Regions from separate parts of the Streptomyces sp. NPDC005808 genome, predicted to be linked through region 1. Evidence: riboswitches for the same ligand, from Rfam matches in the RefSeq annotation. Region 1 holds a riboswitch; each other region holds the start of a gene.

Region 1 (5,455 bases):
CCAGCTTCTCGGCGCCTTCTGGACCGTCTTCCGCCGCGTCTCCGGCATCCGCGGCTGGACCGACGACCCGGCCCCCGAGGTCACCGTCCGCCGCCACCGCGACATCGTCACCGCACTGCGCGCCCACGACGTCGAGGGCGCGCAGCGGGCCATGGCGGTCCACTTCCGGGGCGTCGAAGCGCGGGCGGCGCAGGAGTCACGCGGAGTAAGTTGATTCTCGTGACGGAGCCCTGGGACCCCAACGGCGCAGGCGTCCTGCGCCTCCCCTCCGGCCGCCTGGTCCGAGGCCGCGCCCTGAGCCGCCCGCTGCCCGCCGACGGCCCTGCACCGACGTACGCCGTGTACCTCCTCGGCAAGCAGCCCCCCGAAGTCCCCTGGGAGACCCACTGGTTGCGCTGGCCGGACTTCCGGCTGCCCGCCGACCGGGCCCGCGCCGTCGAACTCCTCACCGAGGCCTGGAGCCGAACCCTCGCCGATCGCGTCGAGCTCGCCTGCGGTGGCGGCCGGGGCCGCACGGGCACCGCCCTGGCCTGCCTGGCCGTCCTGGACGGGGTGCCGCCCGAGGAGGCCGTGGACTTCGTACGCCGCCACTACGACCGGCACGCGGTGGAGACGCCGTGGCAGCGGAGGTACGTACGGCGCTTCGCCGCCTGAAAGCCACGCGGGCTATGAGGCGGCGCCGGTCCCCGCCACCGTCCGCACGTACGCGCCCAGGCGGGCGATCGCCGACGGGTTGCGCGGGCTCTCGACGAGGTCGACGTAGTCGAGGACGAAGATCCGCTTGTTCTTGACGGCGGAGACGTTCCGCAACGGCGCGTACGACAGCAGGAACTTCCGCTTCTCCTCGGCGCTGACGTCCCCGTAGTCGCAGATCACGATGACGTCAGGGTCCCGCTCGACGACGGTCTCCCAGCCCACCGTCGTCCAGGAGTCGTCGAGGTCGTGCGTGATGTTCACGCCGCCCGCCCTACTGATGATCTCCTCGGGGGCGGCGTACCGCCCGGAGGTGAAGGGCTGGTCCTGGCCGCTGTCGTAGAGGAAGACCTTCGGCCGGTCCGCGCCCGTCGGTGCCTCGGCCTGCACGGCGGCGACCTGCTTCTTGAAGTCCGCGACCAGTGTGGCCGCCCGCTGCTCGACGCCGAAGAGCTTCCCGAGGTTGGTGAGGTCGGCGTACAGGGCGTCCAGCGGCGGCATGATGCCGCGCGAGGACTCGGTACGGCCGTTGCGGCAGGACTCGGTGAGGATGTACGAGGGGACGCCGAGCTTCTTCAGGGCATCCGGGGTGACGCCGCTGTCCTCGCGGAAGCCGTAGTTCCAGCCGGCGAAGACCAGATCGGCGCGGGCGTCGAGGACGTTCTCCTGGGTGAGCTGCTGCTTGGACAGCCACTTCACCTCGTCGTAGCCGTCCTTCCAGGGCACGCCGGTCAGATCGCCCTTGTCGTCCGGCATGGCGAACCCGGCCATGCGGTCCTCCAGGCCCAGCGCGAACATGATCTCGGTGATGCCGACGTCGTTCGTGACGACACGTTCGGGGACCTTCTCGTACGTCACCTTCTGGCCGCAGTTGGTGAGGGTGACGGTCGACGACGCCGGTTTCGACTCCGACGTCTTGACCTGGGCGCCGCATCCGGTGACGAGGGTGACGAGACACACGGCGACGGCTGCAACGGGCTTGCGCATACGGGGAGTTCCTTTATCGGGCCGAGGGGAGAAGGTCGAAGAGCAACTGCACGGCACCGGTCTCCGGATGTCGCACCGGATGGGCGCGGACCCCGAACACCTCGGCCAGCAACGCCGGTTGGAGCACGTCGTGCGGCGGGCCCGACGCGACGACACGCCCCCCGTCGATCACGTACAGCAGATCGCAGTGGGCGGCGGCGAGATTGAGGTCGTGCAGGGCGGCCAGCACGGTCAGGCCACTGGCCCGGACCAGCGACAGCACGTCCAACTGGTGCGCGATGTCAAGGTGGTTGGTCGGTTCGTCGAGCACCAGCACGCGCGGCTGCTGGGTGAGCGCCCGCGCGATCAGGACGCGCTGCTTCTCGCCACCCGAGAGCGCGAGGAAGCCGCGTTCGGCGAGATGCGCGACTCCGGTACGGGCCATGGCGTCGGCGCGGATCGCCCGGTCCTCCTTGGCGGTGCGCCCCTGATGCGGCAGCCGCCCCATCCCGACCACCTCGGCGACGGTGAAGTCGAACTCGGCCGACGACTCCTGCGGCAGCGCGGCGAGCAGCCGGGCGGCGGCCCGCGCGTCCATCGTGTGCACGTCGTCCCCGTCGAGCCGCACCACCCCGCCCGCCGGCCGCAAGGCCCGGTACACGCACCGCAACAGCGTCGACTTGCCGCTCCCGTTGGGCCCGACGAGCCCGACGAAGTCCCCACTGCCCACGCTCAGTCGAATGTCGTCCACGAGCCGGACCGCACCGGCGTCGACCGACACACCCTCCACATCGAGCCGCATCGGTCAGCGCCCTCCGAACGCGTAGCCGCCGCGCCGCATCAGCAGCAGGAAGGCGGGCACCCCGACCACGGCGGTGATCACGCCGACCGGCAGCTCGGACGGGGCGAGCAGCAGCCGGGACAGCACATCGGCCCACACCAGCAGCACGGCTCCGGCGAGCGGCGCCACCACCAGCACCCGGCGGTGATCGGCGCCGACGAGCATCCGTACGACATGCGGCACCATCAGCCCGACGAAGCCGATGGCTCCGCTCACGGCGACCACGCACCCGGTCACAGCGGCCGTGACGAGGAACAGCTCCCGGCGCAACCGTCCGGGCGGCACGCCGAGCGCGGCGGCGGTCTCGTCGCCCATGGCGAGGGCGTTGAGCGACTCGGCCCGCCGCAGCAGCCAGGCCCACCCCGCGAGCGCCACCGCGGCCGCGAGCGGCACCTTCTCCCAGGTCGCGCCGCCGAGGCTGCCAAGGAGCCACATCATCGCCGACCGGGCGGCCTCACCGCGGGCGGCGCCGAAGACCATGACGGTGGTGAGGGCCTCGAAGCCGTACGCGAGTGCCGTCCCGGTCAGCACCAGGCGCAGCGGTGTGAGCCCGAGCGGCGACCTGGCCACCGCGTAGACGAGCGCCATGGCGGCCAGTGCCGAGCCGAAGGCGGCGACGGACAGCGCCCACACCCCGAGCCCGGCGAACAGCCCGAGCAGGATGACGGCGTTGGCACCCACGGCCGCGCCGGAGGAGATCCCGAGCACGAACGGATCCGCGAGCGCATTGCGCACCATGGCCTGTACGGCGACGCCGACGGCCGCGAGCCCGGCGCCGACGACGGCGGAGAGCACCGCACGAGGCAGCCGGATCTCCCAGACGATGGTGTACGGGGCGACGTCACCGGGCTGGATATCGCCCCCGGTCACCCCGGCCCACAGAAACCGCAGTACCTGCCCCCACCCGATCCCCGAAGCGCCCAGTCCGACCCCGCAGAGCAGTGACAGACACAGCAACAGCGCCAGCCCGACGACCAGCGGCACGACGGGTGTTCGGCGCACGGGCGGCGGGTCCTAAGCCTCGGGCCGCCTCGTGAACACAAGCAGGGGATGGGCAGCACAGCCGAACCGTGCGGTCCCCTCTCGCAGTCCGCGGCGAGCGTCATCGGGTCACATGCCACCCCGCGGGTAATCGGGCTCACGCGACGGGCTCAGGCGGCCGGTCACGCTTACCGTTGCGGGTCAGCGCCGGACTCTCACCGGACTTCCCCCACGGGACGCGTCATGAGCGTAACAAACGGGCGAAGAGCCAAGGGCCGGTGCCGGTGCCGGACAGTCCTAGGCGCAGGACGGGCACAGGCCGCGGTAGGTGACCTCGACCTCGGAGACCGTGAAGCCGAACCGCTCCTCCGCCGGGAGGTCGGCCAGCGGGTTGCCGGCCGGGTGGACGTCGCGGATGGTGCCGCAGTTGGAACACACCAGGTGCTGGTGGGGATGGTGGGCGTTCGGGTCGTATCGCTTGGCGCGGCCGTCGGTGGAGACCTCCAGGACCTCGCCGAGGGAGACCAGCTCGCCCAGGGCGTTGTAGACCGTCGCGCGGGAGATCTCCGGCAGCCGCTGTGCCGCGCGGGCGTGCACCTCGTCGGCCGTGAGGTGTACGTGCTCGCCGTCGAGGACCTCCGCGACCACACGTCGCTGGGAGGTCATCCGCCAGCCACGTCCTCGCAGTCGCTCCAGCAGGTCACTCATATCGGTTCACCTATTCAGGTTCAGTGGATGCCCGGAGTTTACCGGTCGAGGTCCGGGTTCCGGTTGGATATGGGCTTGGCCCGCTTCTTGACTTGGACTCGGTCCATCGTAGGATCGGTTCCGGCGATAGCCAAGGGACAGGAAGACTCCAGTACGGCATGAGACAGAGACGTGACGGGACCACCTCGGCTTCGAGGCGATCCATCCCCTCCGGGATGCGCGGTCGCGCGAGCCATATCTCCCTCCCGGCCGTATGTGAGGCCCTCCGCAGGTCGGCGAGGCCGGTCACCCCGACTCCGCCGCCGCCCACCCCAGTCTTCGTACCCCCCGCCCGACCGTTCCACCGCCCGCAGCTCCTTGATCCCGTGACCCGGCAGGTCCGGAAGGATTCCCATGACTGAGAACCACGACGCAATTGTCACCGACGCGAAAACGGAGGGCGGCGGTGGCTGCCCGGTCGCGCACGACCGAGCCCCGCACCCGACCCAGGGCGGCGGAAACCGCCAGTGGTGGCCGGAGCGGCTCAACCTGAAGATCCTTGCCAAGAACCCCGCCGTCTCCAACCCCCTCGGCGAGGACTTCGACTACGCCGCCGCGTTCAAGACCCTCGACCTCGCCGCCGTGAAGGCGGACATCGCCGAGGTGCTGACGGACTCGCAGGAGTGGTGGCCGGCCGACTTCGGGCACTACGGCCCGTTCATGATCCGGATGGCCTGGCACAGCGCGGGCACCTACCGCATCAGCGACGGCCGCGGCGGCGCCGGCGCCGGCCAGCAGCGCTTCGCCCCCCTCAACAGCTGGCCGGACAACGGCAACCTCGACAAGGCCCGCCGGCTGCTGTGGCCGGTCAAGAAGAAGTACGGCCAGAGCATCTCCTGGGCCGACCTCATGATCCTCACCGGCAACGTCGCCCTGGAGTCGATGGGCTTCGAGACCTTCGGCTTCGCCGGCGGCCGCGCGGACGTCTGGGAGCCCGACGAGGACGTCTACTGGGGTCCCGAGACCACCTGGCTCGACGACCAGCGCTACACCGGCGACCGCGAGCTGGAGAACCCGCTCGGCGCCGTCCAGATGGGCCTCATCTACGTCAACCCCGAGGGCCCGAACGGAAACCCGGACCCGCTGGCCGCGGCCCGCGACATCCGTGAGACCTTCCGCCGGATGGCGATGAACGACGAGGAGACGGTCGCCCTGATCGCGGGCGGTCACACCTTCGGCAAGACCCACGGCGCGGGCCCGGCGGACGCCGTCGGCGCCGACCCCGAG
Region 2 (5,455 bases), on a different contig from region 1:
GCGAACGACGTGCCGGCGGCCGGTACGAAGCGACGCCCCGCGGCGGCCGCCACCTCGCGCAGGAAGGCGCGCCGGAACCCGTCCGACTCCAGCGAGCCGTGCCAGTGCGTACCCCAGACCTCGCCGACCCGGCAGCCGTCCAAGAAGGCGTCCCCGCCGGTGACCTGGGCGACGCCGTGATGGATCTCGTACCCCTCGACGTGTTCCCCGAGGGCCTCTCCGACGGGCCGCGTGAGCGTCTTCTCCCGCGCGAACCGCACCCGCACGGGAAGCAGCCCGAGCCCGTCGACATGACCTGCCCGCGACTCGACCTCGTCCTCGATGTGCTCGCCGAGGAGCTGGAAACCGCCGCAGATACCGAGCACCGGCCGCCCCTCGGCGGCCCGTCGCGCGATCGCGTCCGCGAGCCCGCGCTCCCGCAGCCACTCCAGTGCCTTCACCGTCCCCCGGGTCCCGGGTACGACGACCAGGTCCGCGTCGGCCAGTTCCTCGGCCCGGTCCACGAAGCGCACGACGACACCCGGTTCGGCGGCCAGCGCGTCCACGTCCGTGAAGTTGGACATCAGGGGGACGGCGCAGACGGCGACCCGCAGGATGTCCTCGCCGACGGGCGCGGCGACCGCGGACTCCCGGACGGCGCCCCTCAGCGAGACCGCCATTCCGTCCTCCTCGTCGATCCCGAGGCCGTGCCGGAAGGGCAGCACGCCGTAACTGGGCCGCCCGGTGAGCCCGTGGAGCATGTCGAGCCCCGGTTCCAACAGGGAGACATCCCCGCGGAACTTGTTCACCAGAAACCCGGCGACGAGTTCCTGGTCCTCGCGCGACAGCAGCGCGACGGTCCCGAAGAAGGACGCGAAGACACCCCCACGATCGATGTCGCCCACGACAAGCACGGGCAGTCGCGCATTCCGCGCGATCCCCATGTTCACGATGTCCGTCCGCCGCAGATTGATCTCGGCGGGACTCCCCGCCCCCTCGCAGATCACCGCGTCATACGTGCCCCGCAACTCGGCGAGGCACTCCAGTACGGTCCCCAGGAGTGCTTCCTGCCGTCCACCGTGGTAGCCGCGAGCGCTCATCTCGCCCACGGGCTTCCCCATGAGCACGACCTGACTGCTCCGGTCGCTGCCCGGCTTGAGGAGCACGGGGTTCATGAGCGCGGTCGGCTCCACACGGGCGGCCTGCGCCTGCATCGCCTGGGCCCGCCCGATCTCGGCGCCCTCCCGCGTCACGAACGAGTTCAGCGACATGTTCTGCGCCTTGAACGGCGCGACCTTGACGCCCTGCCGCACCAGCCACCGGCAGATCCCGGCGGTCACGACGCTCTTGCCCGCGTCGGAGGTGGTCCCGGCGACCAGCAGCCCGCCGCTCACCAGGCACGCCCCTTCGTGAGGAGCCGCCCGGCGACGCACGCACCGAGCGCGAGCCAGCTCACGCGCCGAGAGAGCCGTACGGCCCGCTCGATGTCACCGACCACCACGGCACGCCCCCCGCCGTTGAGTACGGGCCGGTGCTCGACTCTCCCGCCGTACGCGAGGGTCCCGCCGAGCCGTACACCGAGCGCCCCCGCGAAAGAGGCCTCCACGGGCCCGGCGTTCGGGCTCGGATGCTTGCAGGCGTCCACCCGCCAGGCCCGCAGGGCGCCCCGCGGATCGTCCCCGGCAGCGGTGGCGAGGGCGGCGGTCAGCCGCGCCCCCGGCCAGCCCGCGACATCGTCGAGCCGCGCGGACGCCCAGCCGTAGCGCCGGTACCTGGGGGACCTGTGCCCGACCATCGCGTCGAGCGTGTTCACGGCGCGGAACCCGACCAGACCGGGCACACCGCCCACAGCCCCCCACACAAGAGCGCCCACCACGGCATCGGAGGTGTTCTCGGCGACGGACTCGACGACGGCCCGCGCGATCCCGTCCGCGTCGAGCGCCTGCGGATCCCGCCCGCACAGATGCGGCAGCCGCTCCCGGGCCACTTCGACATCACCGGCTTCGAGCGCGCTCCCGATCGCCCGGGCCTCCCGGCCGAGGGAGGTTCCCCCGACGACGGCCCAAGTGGCGGCGGCGGTCAGCGCGATGGAGGCGGTACGGGATCCACGTACGCAATGACTCGCGAGCGCCGCGAGCCCGGTGGCACCGCCCACGCACACGGCCGTGTGCAGCGCGCCCCACCCGCGGTGGTCCCGCCACAGCACCCGCTCCACGGCTCCCGCGGCCCGCCCGAACGCGGCGACCGGATGTCCGCGGCGGGGATCGCCGAGCAGCAGGTCACCGAGGAGGCCGGCGGCGGCGCCGTACGCGAAGACGCGATCGGCACGCACCGGTTCAGCCGACCGTCAGGTCAGGCACAACTGTCGTTCGCAGGGCACTTGGGCAGCCGCGCATGGCGATATGTCCTCACTCAGGGTGTCCACGCCCTGGTTCGAAGAGACCGACGGTGAGAGTTCCTGGCTTCCGGGGGCTTCATTCCCCGGTGACAGTGGCGGGACCGCGCCGGATTTGCACCGGCTTCCTCTCGTGCCGTCGTACTTGGCTCCGGCAGTCCACCATGGCGTTGGAAGACCCGTCAACTTGCTGTTGACCTGCGGGGGGAGAGTGTGCGAAGGCCCACATACGGGTAGGGCGCGGGACGTTGACACGTCCCGCGCCCTACCCGAGGTGATGCCTCGCTTGTGCGGTATCAGTGCGGTCCTGAAATGCTCCTCAGGCCACGATCAGATAGATCCCGTACGCCACCGCCGCCGCGCAGGCGGCGAAGCAGGCGTACGCGCCGGTGACCGCGAGAGCGGCGGAGCCGCCCTGAGCTGAGGCCGACTCGCGCCTGGAGAGGCCGACGATGCCCAGGGTGAAGAGGCCCACGAGGGCCACGGTGGTCACGAGACTGACTCCGAAGACGGAGCCGAGGGCTGCCCAGTCGATGTGCATGCTGTTCGTTCCTTACACCGTGGCCGGAGCGGTGGGCTCCGCGTCCGGGGACGGGATGGTGGCCTTCAGATCGCTTGCCAGGCCGCCGGCGAGCGGGCCGCCCGCGGGGGGGGGGGGGGGGGGGGGGGGGGGGGGGGCGCGCCCCCCCCCCCCCCCCCCCCCCGCCCGAGGGCTCGGCGGCGATCTCGTTGACGTTGTCGATGGTCACCGGCCGACGGCGTGACAGGTTCCAGATGACAGCGGACCCGGCCACCAGGAGCGCACCCGTCAGGACGATGCCCCAGGTGCCCTGCTGGGTGAGGAACTCGGCGCCCGCGCCGACCAGGCCCGCCGCCGGGAGCGTGAGGCCCCAGGCGATGAACATGCGGCTCGCGGTCGACCAGCGGACGACACCGCCCTTGCGGCCGAGGCCCGAGCCCATCACGGCGCCGGAGCAGGACTGTGTGGTGGAGAGCGAGAAGCCCAGGTGGGAGGAGGCCAGGATGACCGTGGCCGCACTGGTCTGGGCGGCGAAGCCCTGCGGCGGCGCGAGGTCGGTGAGGCCCCTGCCCATGGTGCGGATGATGCGCCAGCCGCCCAGGTAGGTGCCGAGCGCGATGGCCATACCGGCCGAGACGATGACCCAGGTCGGCGGGTTCGAGTCGGGCGCGATCACACCGCCGGTGACCAGCGCGAGGGTGATGATGCCCATCGTCTTCTGCGCGTCGTTCGTGCCGTGGGCCAGCGAGACCAGGCCTGCCGAGGCGATCTGGCCGGCGCGGTAGCCCTTGGCGGTCGCCTTCTCGTCGGCGCGGTTGCCGATCCGGTAGGTCAGCCGGGTGGCCAGCATGGCGGCGAGCCCGGCCACCACGGGCGCGGCGATCGCGGGGAGCAGCACCTTGGTGACGACGGTCGAGCCATTGACCGACGACCAGCCGGCCGACATGACCGCGGCGCCGATGAGGCCGCCGAAGAGAGCGTGGGAAGAGCTGGAGGGCAGCCCCAGAAGCCAGGTCAGCAGATTCCAGAGAATGGCGCCGACGAGCGCCGCGAAGATCACTTCGGTGCGGATGCCCTCTTCGTTGATGATGCCGCCGGAGATCGTTTTGGCGACCTCCACGGAGAGGAACGCCCCGACGAGATTCAGCACGGCGGACATGGCCACCGCCGTCTTGGGTCTGAGCGCACCGGTCGAAATGGTCGTAGCCATCGCATTGGCGGTGTCGTGGAAACCGTTCGTGAAATCGAACACGAGAGCGGTGACGATCACGATTCCGAGGAGGAGCGTGATGTGTTCCATTTACCCAGGCTTCTCTTTGAGATCAGTGGCAGGAGGACCGTAGGTAACCTGAATGAACGGAAGATGAACGTGGATAGGCGTGTGAGTGTCCCTATGGTGAGCCGCCCCTCCGGATGCGCCGGAGGGACGGCTGCGGATCCGGCCTGATGTCTCGAACACAGGCGGAATGCCGGGTTCCGTGGGTTCGGTCAGCCCTTCGCGAGCTTCTTGAGCTGGGTCGTGGATCCGTTGAAGAGATTCTGGTCACCCGGCAGGCTGCCGCTGTTGTCGTACTGCCAGAAGGTCCAGAAGGACCAGCCGGCCGGCAGGGTGCCCGCGGTCGCCGAGTCGTAGCGCGCGAGCCACAGGGAGTGGTTCGCGCCGAAGGCGCGGCTGCTGCCGGTGCAGGTGTTCCACCAGTGTGTGGTCGTGTAGATCACCGGACGGCGTCCGGTCTGCCGCTTGACCTCGTCGCTGAATGCCTTGATCCAGCTCACCATCCTGGCTCTGGTCAGGCCGTAGCACTTGTCCTTGCCGTACGGGTTGTACTCGATGTCGAGCGCGGGCGGCAGCGTCCAGCCGTCCGCCTGCCAGGCGCCGCCGTTGCGCACGAAGTGCGCGGCCTGGGCGGTGCCGGACGACTTGTTCGGCAGGGCGAAGTGGTAGGCGCCGTGGATGATGCCCATGTCTCGTGCCCCGTTGTACTGCTGGCTGAAGTACGGATTGCGATAGGTGTCGGACTCGGTCGCCTTGACGTAGACGAACTGTGCGCCTTTCGCCTTGGCGCTCTGCCAGTTGACGTTCTTCTGGTGCGAGGAGACGTCGTGCCCCTTGGGCTGGCCGGCCGCGGCGGCCGGGATCTCGGCGAGAGCGGTCCCTCCGACGGTGAGCGCTGTGATGGTGGCCGCGACGACGCGGGCGCGATGGCGGGACAGCCTGTTATCACGGGCCATATTTCCCCCGGAATGGTGGCGTGCGTGACAAAACCCCCAGAGGCTACTGGAAGATCATCGAAAGATCGTCGATCTCCGGCCAATTGCACACAGAGGGATGATGTGTGCCTGTATGTGATCTTACGGACGCATGGATTCCGCCCTAAAGTGCCCTCGCCGCCGCCGCGTTGACTTCGGCGCCTGGCAGGATCGCGGCATGGCTGAGCAGCGGCGGGACGCACGGGGTGATCGAGGCGGACGGGAGGGTGCGCAGGTGGCGCGGGAGTGGCACGCTCCGGACGCGCGCGGCACGGAGGAACGCGCGTGGGACGAACTCGTCGTCACGGCCC
Region 3 (5,455 bases), on a different contig from region 1:
TCGACGGTGCCTTCCACCGCCACCTGGTACGCGGACGCACGGCGCTCGAAGAAGTTGGTCAGCTCCTGGACGCCCTGGAGCTCCATGAACGAGAACGGGTTCTCCGAGCCGTACACCGGAGCGAAGCCCAGGCGCTGCAGGCGCTGGTCGGCCACGCACTCCAGGTACTGGCGCATCGAGTCGGTGTTCATGCCCGGCAGACCCTCACCGCACAGATCGCGCCCGAACTGCAGCTCGGCCTCGACGGCCTCCCGCAGCATGTCGGTCACCTGCTGCTGGAGCTGGTCGTCGAAGAGCTCCGGCTCCTCCTTGCGGACGGTGTCGACGACCTCGAACGCGAAGGACATGTGCATCGTCTCGTCGCGGAACACCCAGTTGGTGCCGGTCGCCAGGCCGTGCAGCAGACCCCGGCTGCGGAACCAGTAGACATACGCGAAGGCACCGTAGAAGAAGAGCCCCTCGATGCACGCGGCGAAGCAGATGAGGTTGAGCAGGAAGCGGCGGCGGTCGGCCTGGGTCTCCAGGCGGTCCAGCTTCTCGACCTCGTTGATCCACTTGAAGCAGAACTCGGCCTTCTCGCGGATGGAGGGGATGTTCTCCACCGCGTCGAAGGCAGCCGCACGGTCGTCCGGATCGGGCAGGTAGGTGTCAAGGAGCGTCAGGTAGAACTGGACGTGCACCGCCTCCTCGAAGAGCTGGCGGCTCAAGTACAGCCGCGCCTCGGGGGAGTTGATGTGCTTGTAGAGGGTCAGCACCAGGTTGTTCGCCACGATCGAGTCGCCTGTCGCGAAGAACGCGACCAGCCGGCCGATCATGTGCTGCTCGCCCTCCGACAGCTTCGCGAGATCGGCGACGTCCGAGTGGAGGTCGACCTCCTCGACACTCCAGGTGTTCTTGATGGCGTCCCGGTAGCGCTCGTAGAAGTCGGGATAGCGCATGGGGCGGAGGGTGAGTTCGAAGCCCGGGTCGAGAAGGTTCTTCTGGGTGGTGCTCACTGGCAGGCCTCGCAGGAATCGGGGTTTTCGAGGGAGCAGGCGACGGCGTCCTCGTCGGGGGTCGCCTGCACGGGGATGGTCTTTTCGGGCTGTGCCTGGGCCTGTGCCGCGCGGGCGATGCGGGTCGCCGGGCGGGAGCGCAGGTAGTACGTCGTCTTCAGGCCCGACTTCCAGGCGTACGCGTACATCGAGGAGAGCTTGCCGATGGTCGGTGTCTCCAGGAAGAGGTTCAGGGACTGCGCCTGGTCGAGGAACGGGGTGCGGGCGGCGGCCATGTCGATCAGGCCGCGCTGCGGGATCTCCCACGCCGTGCGGTACAGGTCGCGGACGTCCTGCGGGACCCAGGTGAAGCCCTGCACCGAGCCATTGGACTCGCGCAGCGCCTCCCTCGTCTGCGCGTCCCACACGCCGAGCTTCTTCAACTCGGCGACCAGGTAGGAGTTCACCTGGAGGAACTCGCCGGACAGCGTCTCGCGCTTGAACAGGTTCGACACCTGCGGCTCGATGCACTCGTAGACGCCCGCGATCGAGGCGATGGTGGCGGTGGGCGCGATGGCGAGGAGCAGCGAGTTGCGCATGCCCGTCGTGGCGATGCGTTCCCGCAGGGCACTCCAGCGCTCCGGCCAGTTCAGCTCGGTGTCGTAGTGGTCGGGGTGCAGGACGCCGCGGGCGGTGCGGGTCTTCTCCCAGGCGGGGAGCGGCCCGTTGCGCTCGGCGAGGTCCGCGGACGCCTCGTACGCGGCGAGCATGACGCGCTCGGCGATACGGGTGGAGAGTGCCTTGGCCTCCGGCGAGTCGAAGGGGACGCGCAGCTTGAAGAAGACGTCCTGGAGGCCCATCGCGCCGAGGCCGACCGGGCGCCACCTGGCGTTGGAGCGGCCCGCCTGCTCGGTCGGGTAGAAGTTGATGTCGACGACCCGGTCGAGGAAGGTGACCGCGGTGCGGACGGTCTCGTCGAGACGCTCCCAGTCGATGTCGCCGGCCGTCGTGTCGACGAACGCGCCGAGGTTCACCGAGCCCAGGTTGCAGACCGCCGTCTCCCCGTCGTCCGTGACCTCAAGGATCTCGGTGCACAGGTTCGAGGAGTGGACGGTGTGGCCCGGCTCCGCCGTCTGGTTGGCGGTGCGGTTGGCGGCGTCCTTGAAGGTCATCCAGCCGTTGCCGGTCTGCGCGAGGGTGCGCATCATGCGGCCGTAGAGGTCGCGGGCGGGAATCGTTTTCCTTGCGAGGCCCTGGGCTTCCGCCTCGCGGTACGCCGCGTCGAACTCGTCGCCCCACAGGTCGACCAGTTCGGGCACGTCGGACGGGGAGAAGAGCGACCAGAGGGCGTCCTCGTTCACGCGGCGCATGAACTCGTCCGGGATCCAGTGCGCGAGGTTCAGGTTGTGCGTACGGCGGGCTTCCTCACCGGTGTTGTCGCGCAGCTCCAGGAACTCCTCGATGTCGGAGTGCCAGGTCTCCAGGTAGACCGCGGCCGCGCCCTTGCGCCGGCCGCCCTGGTTCACCGCGGCGACCGAGGCGTCGAGGGTCTTCAGGAACGGGACGATGCCGTTGGAGTGCCCGTTCGTGCCGCGGATCAGTGAACCGCGGGCGCGGATACGGGAGTACGACAGGCCGATGCCGCCCGCGTGCTTCGAGAGGCGCGCGACCTGGTGGTAGCGGTCGTAGATGGAGTCCAGCTCGTCCAGCGGGGAGTCGAGGAGGTAGCAGGACGACATCTGGGGGTGGCGCGTACCGGAGTTGAAGAGGGTGGGGGAGGAGGGGAGGTAGTCGAGGCGGCTCATGAGCCGGTAGAGCGCCTCGACTTCGGTGAGGGCGCGCGTTGTGTCGTCTTCCGCCAGACCGGACGCCACGCGGAGCATGAAGTGCTGGGGCGTCTCGATGACCCTGCGGGTGATGGGGTGGCGGAGGAGGTAGCGGCTGTGCAGCGTGCGCAGGCCGAAGTAGCCGAAGCGGTCGTCGGCTTCGGTGTCGATGAGTGCGTTCAGGCGCGCGGTGTGCAGGCGTACGAAGTCCGCGGTGCGGTCCGCGACGAGGCCCTCGCGGTGGCCGACGGTGACCGAGTCTGAGAAGGTCCGCACGCCCTGCGAGGCGGCTTCCGCCGCGATGCTGATCGTCAGCAGCCGGGCGGCCAGCTTCGAGTAGACGGGGTCCTCGGAGATCAGGCCCGCCGCGGCCTCGGTGGCCAGCTCGCGCAGCTCCGCGGTGATTTCGGAGGCCCCTCGTGCGGACCGGCCGCGCAGTGCGGCGGCGGCGACTCGGCCGGGGTCGGCGTCGGGGAGGTCGGCGGTGAGGTCCGTCAGGGTCCGCAGCAGTGCGGCACCGGGGCCGTCCGTCTCCACCGGGGCCTGCTGCGTAATCGCTGAGGCCGGGTCGACTGGCGCGATGGTCACGTGGGGCTCTCCCTCGCTGGGCACGGGGCCTTGGGGAGGGTGGCGGGGCACACGAGCGCACGCTCTTGGGCAGCGATGCGCCGCGTCCACCGGCCCATTCCGCGAGGCCCGGACGTCATGTCACCCGGGCCGGCCGGCCGGGGCGCACTGTCGGCAGGTCCTCGGACTGGACTCGCACGCGAACGAACGCGCATAAGTACACCGTTGCGGGACAGTTCCGGATTCGCACCGGATTCCCCTGCGGCGACAGCGAGCATGAGCATACATCTTGTGCCGGGGCGCTGTGGTACCCCCACATGTTGTGTGTCGTGTCGGCTTCGGGCCGTCGTGGGTCGGGGCCGTACCGGAGCATCCGTCCTCGGTCAGGCGCGGAATCGGTTGCCCAAGAGGGGAGCGGCGTTGACGCGCCAGCCGCTGCGGGCGGACGTTCCGGCACGTCCCCTTCTGCCGGTGGGCACCAACTAGCCCGTCCGGCGTTTGAGGACGAGCGCGTTCGGCGCGATGCGGGGGTCTGGGGGCGTAGCCCCCAGGAACAAGGGACGGGTAGGGGCGGAGGGGGCGAAAAGAATCCCCCCAGCCCCCACCCGGTGGTCAGTGCGTTGATCCCGCCGTGGCCGGCGGGAGTTCCACCTGTACGCCCTTGTCGCCGGCGTCTGCCGTGTAGTCCTCGGGGCTCGTCTCGTCGATGCCGTCGGGGGCGTTGAAGGCGCGGAGGGCGAAGGTGAGGACCACGGTCACCAGGACGTTCAGGACGAACGCCGTCAGGCCGATGTAGCCGATCTCGCCGATGCCGGGGATCTCCTTGGAGCTGCCGCCGAAGTGCTTCTGGGTGGGCGAGGCCACGCCGTACGCCGCGAGGGTGCCGTAGAGCATGCCGACGGCCCAGCCCGCCAGAAGGGCCCAGCGGTGGAACCAGCGGGTGAAGAGGCCGCCGACCAGGGCCGGGAAGGTCTGCAGGATCCAGATGCCGCCCAGCAGCTGGAAGTTGATGGCGACCGTCTTGTCCATGGTGAGGACGAAGGCGAGGGCGCCGACCTTCACGAGGAGGGAGACCAGCTTGGAGACCTTGGTCTCCTGGGCGGGAGTGGCGTCCGGCTTGATGAAGTCCTTGTAGATGTTGCGGGTGAAGAGGTTCGCCGCCGCGATCGACATGATGGCGGCGGGGACCAGGGCGCCGATGCCGATCGCCGCGAAGGCCACGCCCGCGAACCAGTCCGGGAACATGTTCTCGAAGAGCTGGGGGATGGCGAGTTGGGCATTGTCCACCTGCACTCCGGCCGCGATCGCCATGAAACCGAGCAGGGCCAGCAGGCCCAGCATGAGGGAGTACAAGGGGAGGATCGTGGTGTTGCGGCGGATCACCTCGCGGCTGCGGGAGGAGAGCGTCGCCGTGATCGAGTGCGGGTACATGAACAGGGCCAGTGCCGAGCCGAGGGCGAGGGTGGCGTACGTCCACTGGCCCGCTTCGGCCGGGACGGTCCCGCCCGCGCCCGCTGCGGTGTACTTGTCGTTCGCCGCCTTGAAGATCTCGTCGAAACCGCCCAGCTTGATCGGGATGTAGATGATGGCCACCGCGATCACGATGTAGATCAGGGTGTCCTTCACGAACGCGATCATGGCGGGGGCGCGGAGGCCCGAGGAGTAGGTGTACGCGGCCAGTACGCCGAAGGCGATCAGAAGGGGCAGGTCCTTGACGAACCAGTTGGTGTTCTCGCCGCCTCCTACGCCCATGACGTCCAGGACCGCCTGGATGCCGACCAGTTGGAGTGCGATGTACGGCATCGTGGCGAGAATGCCCGTGATTGCTACGGCGAGGGACAGGCCCTTCGAGCCGAAGCGGCCTCGTACGAAGTCCGAGGTCGTCACGTAGCCGTGCTTGTGCGAGACCGACCAGAGGCGGGGCAGGAACGTGAAGATCAGCGGGTAGACGAGGATCGTGTACGGCACTGCGAAGAAGCCGGCCGCGCCCGCCGCGTAGATCGCGGCCGGTACGGCCACGAAGGTGTACGCCGTGTAGAGGTCGCCGCCCAGCAGGAACCAGGTGACCCAGGTGCCGAACGACCGGCC
Region 4 (5,455 bases), 290 kb from region 1:
GCGCATCACGTCCGGGGGAAGACCCAACGACTCCATGCCGTACGCGAGTTCGTCCTCGACCGTGTCCGTGACGAAGTGGGACAGCGGGTCCTGGCCCACCGTGCCCACCACGTCGGCGAGTTCGCGGGGCTTGTGCGTGCGGGTGTCCCGGCCCGCGACCGTGACCCGGCCGCGCAGGGTGCCGCCTGTGAAGTGCGGGACGAGCCCGCTGACGGCACCCAGGATCGTCGACTTGCCGACCCCGGAAGGGCCGACCAGCAGGACGAGTTCACCCTCGGGGACCTCGAAGTCCACGCCCTGGACGGTGGGTTCGGCCGCCCCGTCGTACGTCACGGAGACATCCTCGAAGCGGATCATGAGGACTGCTCCCTGCGCGTCGGGGTCGGAATCGGGGTCGGAATCGGGGTGGGGATGGGGGTAGGGGCAGGGGTGATGAAGGCGGGCAGGAGGCCCAGCAGGATCGCCGCCGCCGGCCAGAGCGGGAGAGCGGGGGCCACCAGGGGTACGACGCCCGGGCGCAGCGCCTGCGGGTCCTGCGAGGCGGAGACGACCAGCGAGGCGGCGACGGCGGCGCCGGAACCCGCGACCAGCCACGCCCGTACACCCCACGCGTCCGGCCGGTACCGCGTCCGCAGCGAACGTCGGCCGCCCAGCCGCAGGCCGCCGAGCGCCGCGGCCAGCCCGGCGAGCAGCACGGGCAGACCGTAGGTGCCGCCTTCCGCGGTCAGCAGTCCGTACGTTCCCGCGCAGACGCCGAGCAGGCCGCCCAGCGTGAGTGCGGCCGTGGTGCGGCGGACGGCGGGCGGTACCTCGGCGGTACGGCCGTACCCGCGCGCGTCCATCGCCGCGGCCAGCGCGACCGAGCGCTCCAACGCGCCCTCCAGGACAGGGAGTCCGACGTGCAGCAGACCGCGCAGGCCCCGGTCCGCGCGGCCCCGCAGGCGGCGGGCGGCGCGCAGCCGCTGGGCGTCCGCGATCAGGTTCGGCGCGAAGGTCAGCGCGACGACGACGGCCACGCCCGCCTCGTACAGGGCGCCCGGCAGCGACTTCAGCAGACGTGCCGGGTTCGCCAGGGCGTTCGCCGCGCCTACACAGATGAGGAGCGTGGCCAGTTTCAGGCCGTCGTACAGCGCGAAGACCAGGCCCTCGGCGGTGACCCGGCCGCCGATGCGGATGCCCTGGGCCCAGTGAGGGAGGGGGAGTTCGGGGAGCGTGACGACGACATGCGTGCCGGGGATGGGGGAGCCGAGGACGACGGCGAACGCGAGGCGGATGCCGAGGACGGCGATGCCGAGCTTGAGGAACGCGCCGTACGAGCGGGCCCAGGGGGCATCGCTCCGCCGTGCCGCCACGACGTATCCGGCTACGCCGACGAGGAGGGTGAGGAGGAGCGGGTTCGTGGTGCGGGAGGCGGCTGTTCCCAGGCCCAGGGCCCAGATCCACCAGGCGGCGGGGTGGGTGGCGTTGGTGCGGGTGGCCTCCGGCGTGGGGGTACGGCGCCTGGAGCGGGCCTCGCGTGGGCCGGCACCCGGTGCTGGTGGCCGCGCCCGCCGGTTCCGCCGCGCGGGACGATCGCCCACAGCAGTCTCACCCCTCCTCACGTCAGCTCCTGCGGCGTCGTGCTTGCCAGATCGCCGCGCCGGCCAGGGCGGCGACGGCTGCTGCTCCGGCGAGCAGGCCTACTGACGGGCCGGAGCCGATTGCATCGGGCTGGGGGCGGGAGGCGGTGGAGACCGGCTCGCCGCAGCCCGTCCGGGGGTAGGCCGCTATGGCGCAGAGGAGGGCGTTGGTGTCGTAGCGGAGGGGTTCGGCGACCGAGGCCAGGGCTTCGGCGGAGGTCGCGTCGGAGGGGACGCGGGCGCAGGCCGTGCGCGGGGACGGTGGGGTCTCGCCGGACGGCGCGTCCGTGGACGTACCGAAGTCGATGACGAGGGCCACGCGCTTCTTGCCCTGCTGGGCGGGTGTCCTGGCGCAGATGGACGCGAAGCCGGTGGCGCCGCGGGGCTTCGTCGCGTGCTGGGAGTCCTCGCTCACCGCGAAGCGGAAACCCTGGACGTCGCCGTCGGACGGGCGGGCGGTCGACGGGCCCTGTGTCGCGTACGTCCACTGGCCGCCGGTCAGGTCCCAGAAGGACCAGTAGCGGTAGCCGACCGCGTGGGCCTGCCCCGCCGAACCGAGCCCCAGGACGAGCAGGAGCCCGGCCAGGACCAGGGGAGTCGTACGACGTCGGCTCACAGCCTCTGCCTCTTGTTGCGGCCGCTGATCAGGAAGCCGATACCGATACCGGCGACGAGACCGACGCCGACGATCCACCAGACGCCGAGGCCGCCGTCGTCACCATCCTGCGACTGCGACTGCGACTGCGACTGCGACTGCGACTGCGACTGCGACTGCGACTGCGGCTTGGCGGCACCGGAGTCGGACGCCGCCGCCTGCGCCGGCGGGCCCGTCGCGCCCAGCTCCTTGACGAGGTCCCGGCCGCCGAAGTCGCGCGGGTCGAACGCGTTCGCGTGCGCGGCGAGGATCAGCTGCGCGTACGCGGCCGGTCCGCTCTGCCCGGCCCACTGTGCGGCGTGCGCCTCCAACCAGCGCACCGTGTCCGCCGCGTCGTCGCGGTGGCCGGCGGTGGCCAGCGCCACGGCCGCGTCCGCGGTGTTGCCGTAGTCGGGCTGGTCCTCGGCTCCGGGCAGCGCCGACTTGAGGTACTTGTCCTTGGCGAGGGACTCCACGAGGTATGCGGCGCCGTTCTGCGCGGCACGCTCGGGGTCGGCGCCGTCGGCGTCGTCGGCGGCCTCGCAGGAGACGCCGTCGCTCGTCGGCTGCACCTCGGCGCCGGCGAAGCCCCTGCCGAGCGCTCCGGTCACGGCCGCCGCGGTGGCGTCCGCGTTCGCCACGAGCTTCCCCTTCTTGTCCGGCTGGTAGGCGAAGGCGCCGCCGCCGTCCGCGTCGCAGGGGATCGCCAGCTCCGCAAGGGCGTCGTACGGAGACTTCCCACCCTGGGAGGTCACGTCCGCGGGCTTCTCGCCCGTCGCGGCCAGCGCCCCGGCCACCACGGACGTGGAGTTCGCGTCGCTCGCCCCGCCTGCCACGTATCCCCACCCGCCGTCCTTGTTCTGTACGGACTTCAGCCATGCGACGGCCTTGCCCGCCGCGGAGTCGTGCCGGCCGAGGGCCGCGAGGGCCTGCACGGCGGCCGCGGTGCTGTTGGTGTCGACCATCGTCTTGGCGTCGCACTTCGCGGTGGCGTCGGCGCGGTACGGAGCGAAGGACCCGTCCGCGCACTGCTGCCCCGCCAGCCAGTCGACGGCCTTGGCCGCGGGCGTCACGCCCACCGTGTGCTGGGCGAGCAGCGCGAGCGACTGGCGCCAGACGCCGTCGTAGGTGGGGTCGGCGGAGCCGTACAGACCCGAGGGAAGTGCGGGGGAAGGAGAGGGGGAAGCGTCTGAAGCGGCGGCGGTAGCGGCAGCGGCGGCGGCGGCGGTCGGCGCGAAGGCGGTACCGGCCACGGCGATCGCGGCCAACAGCGCGGCCGGCCTCGTGACGTGAACCGCTGCGTGTACCGCTGCCTGAACCGCTCCGTGAACCGCTCCTTGTACCGCTGCGTGAACGGCTGCGCTGCGGCGAACGATCATGACTCTCCCCTGTGGGGGAGCCGGGCAGCACCGGGCACACTGGTATCCGGGCGGCTCCGGCCCCGTATGCCTCGACGGTGCCGGCCACCGGCGGACCGCCGATGGCGCGAGCCGGTCACGCTCCGGACGGGGCAATCCGGCTCACCACCTGTTCAAGCAGTTCAAGCAGTTCAAGCAGTTCAGGCTGTTCAAGTGGCTCACGGTTGCGGGTCAGCGCCGGATTTGCACCGGCTTCCCCCCGTACGGGCGTGATGACGACTGGTTCACTCTACCGGCCCATTGGCCGGCCGCTGAGGGCCGCCTGTGAGCCCCCGGTAGGTTCGGCCCATGAGGACAACGGGGAGACTGCTCGGCTCGGGGCGTTCGGCGGACGTCTACGAGTTGGACGAGGCGTGGGTACTGCGCCGGATCCGCGGGGGACGGGGAGACGCCACCGCCGAAGCCTCGGTGATGGCACACGTACGAGGCCACGGCTTTCCGGCGCCGGCCGTGCGGTTGGCGACCCGCAGCGACCTGGTGATGGAGCGGCTGTCCGGGCCGACCATGCTGGAGGCGTTCGTCGCGGGGGAGTTCGGCCCCCAGGAGGCCGGTGTCACGCTCGCCCGGCTGCTCCGCGCCCTGCACGCCGTGCCCGCCAGACTCTCCGCCGACCCCGCCATCCGCGTCCTGCACCTGGACCTGCACCCCGACAACGTGATGCTCACCTCCGAAGGCCCCAAGGTCATCGACTGGGCCAACGCCGAGGAGGGCCTGCCCGGACTCGACTGGGGTATGTCCGCCGTGATCCTCGCCCAGGCCGCCGTCGCCGGCGGAGCGCACGCTCAGGTGGCCCGCGAGACGCTGGCCGCGATGCTCGGCGACGGCCCACCCGGCGTGACCGAGGCCGGCCTCCGGGAGGCGAGGCAGCGACGGGCGGTCAATCCGACGATGAGTGAGACCGAGGTCCAGATCCTGGGCGAGGCCGAGGAACTGGTCCGTACGCTGCTGCCGCCCTCTTCGGGATCCGCTCGTCCTTGACGCTCATCCTTGAGCCTCAGAGCGCGCCTTGACGCTCACCCTTGAACCTCAGAGCGCGCCTTGGCGCTCACCTTGAACCTCAGAGCGCGCATGCCGGGATCGTCGCTGCGGTGGGCTGCAACAGGACCAGAGCCAGGTCGTCGGTGGGGGCGGTGCCGGTGTGGGCGGTCAGGCGGGTGTAGAGGGTGTTGAGGGCCTCGTCGGGGAGGGGGTCGCGCAGGGCCAGTGCCGCTTCGCCGAGAAGGGGGAAAGGGTTGCCTTCCGTGTCGCGGGCCTCGGTCAGGCCGTCGGTGTAGAGCAGCAGGCGGTCGCCGGGCTGGAGGCGTACGCGGTACTGGCGCGGTTCCGGGCGCAGCCCCAACGGCGGTGTGGGGACGACGGGTTCGAGGAACTCGACCCGGTGGCCGGCGCGCAGGGGCGGCGGATGGCCGCAGTTGACGATCCGCACCTCGCCGGGCGCGAACTCGGCGAACACGGCGGTGACGAAGTCCTCGGGGGCCAGCTCCGGGGCGAGCCGCGTGTCGAGGGCACCGGCCAGAACGGTCAAGGTGGGTGCGGTGTAGGCGAGTTCACGGAAGGCCGCGATCGTGTCGGCGGTCAGCCGGACGGCGTCGAGGCCGTGGCCGCGTACGTCACCGATGAGGACACGCAGCCCGTACGGCGTCACCGCGACGTCGTACAGATCGCCGCCGACGGTCGATTCGCGGGCGGCGCTGTGGTAGCGGGTACAGACCTGAGTGCCGTCCAGAGTGCGGGAGATGGGCCGCAGAATCGCCTCCTGGGTGATCCGGGCCACCTCGCGGGCC

What was found. Region 1 has a riboswitch for cobalamin ahead of ACFYPC_RS07835 (FecCD family ABC transporter permease). Riboswitches for the same ligand answer to the same signal wherever they lie in the genome.
Region 2: another riboswitch for cobalamin. It lies ahead of ACFYPC_RS17315 (cobalamin biosynthesis protein); the one in region 1 lies ahead of ACFYPC_RS07835 (FecCD family ABC transporter permease).
Region 3: another riboswitch for cobalamin. It lies ahead of ACFYPC_RS02540 (ribonucleoside-diphosphate reductase subunit alpha); the one in region 1 lies ahead of ACFYPC_RS07835 (FecCD family ABC transporter permease).
Region 4: another riboswitch for cobalamin. It lies ahead of ACFYPC_RS09300 (prenyltransferase/squalene oxidase repeat-containing protein); the one in region 1 lies ahead of ACFYPC_RS07835 (FecCD family ABC transporter permease).

What each region holds. Positions count from the first base shown of each region.
Region 1 is NZ_JBIAIK010000003.1:187,569-193,023, forward strand. It holds gene ACFYPC_RS07815 (FadR/GntR family transcriptional regulator) at 1-214, shown strand, start outside; gene ACFYPC_RS07820 (protein-tyrosine phosphatase family protein) at 220-654, shown strand; gene ACFYPC_RS07825 (ABC transporter substrate-binding protein) at 667-1,680, opposite strand; gene ACFYPC_RS07830 (ABC transporter ATP-binding protein) at 1,694-2,461, opposite strand; gene ACFYPC_RS07835 (FecCD family ABC transporter permease) at 2,465-3,502, opposite strand; cobalamin riboswitch at 3,606-3,758, opposite strand; gene ACFYPC_RS07840 (Fur family transcriptional regulator) at 3,779-4,189, opposite strand; gene katG (catalase/peroxidase HPI) at 4,583-5,455, shown strand, end outside.
Region 2 is NZ_JBIAIK010000007.1:61,194-66,648, reverse strand. It holds gene ACFYPC_RS17320 (cobyric acid synthase) at 1-1,373, opposite strand, end outside; gene ACFYPC_RS17315 (cobalamin biosynthesis protein) at 1,370-2,311, opposite strand; cobalamin riboswitch at 2,411-2,554, opposite strand; gene ACFYPC_RS17310 (hypothetical protein) at 2,694-2,915, opposite strand; partial or broken gene ACFYPC_RS17305 (anion permease) at 3,040-4,194, opposite strand; gene ACFYPC_RS17300 (lysozyme) at 4,383-5,126, opposite strand; gene ACFYPC_RS17295 (class II aldolase/adducin family protein) at 5,323-5,455, shown strand, end outside.
Region 3 is NZ_JBIAIK010000001.1:562,797-568,251, forward strand. It holds gene ACFYPC_RS02535 (ribonucleotide-diphosphate reductase subunit beta) at 1-938, opposite strand, end outside; gene ACFYPC_RS02540 (ribonucleoside-diphosphate reductase subunit alpha) at 992-3,388, opposite strand; cobalamin riboswitch at 3,523-3,681, opposite strand; gene mctP (monocarboxylate uptake permease MctP) at 3,980-5,455, opposite strand, start outside.
Region 4 is NZ_JBIAIK010000003.1:475,993-481,447, forward strand. It holds gene ACFYPC_RS09285 (ABC transporter ATP-binding protein) at 1-357, opposite strand, end outside; gene ACFYPC_RS09290 (CbiQ family ECF transporter T component) at 354-1,580, opposite strand; gene ACFYPC_RS09295 (SCO2322 family protein) at 1,603-2,235, opposite strand; gene ACFYPC_RS09300 (prenyltransferase/squalene oxidase repeat-containing protein) at 2,232-3,521, opposite strand; cobalamin riboswitch at 3,743-3,898, opposite strand; gene ACFYPC_RS09305 (phosphotransferase) at 3,960-4,649, shown strand; gene ACFYPC_RS09310 (PP2C family protein-serine/threonine phosphatase) at 4,729-5,455, opposite strand, start outside.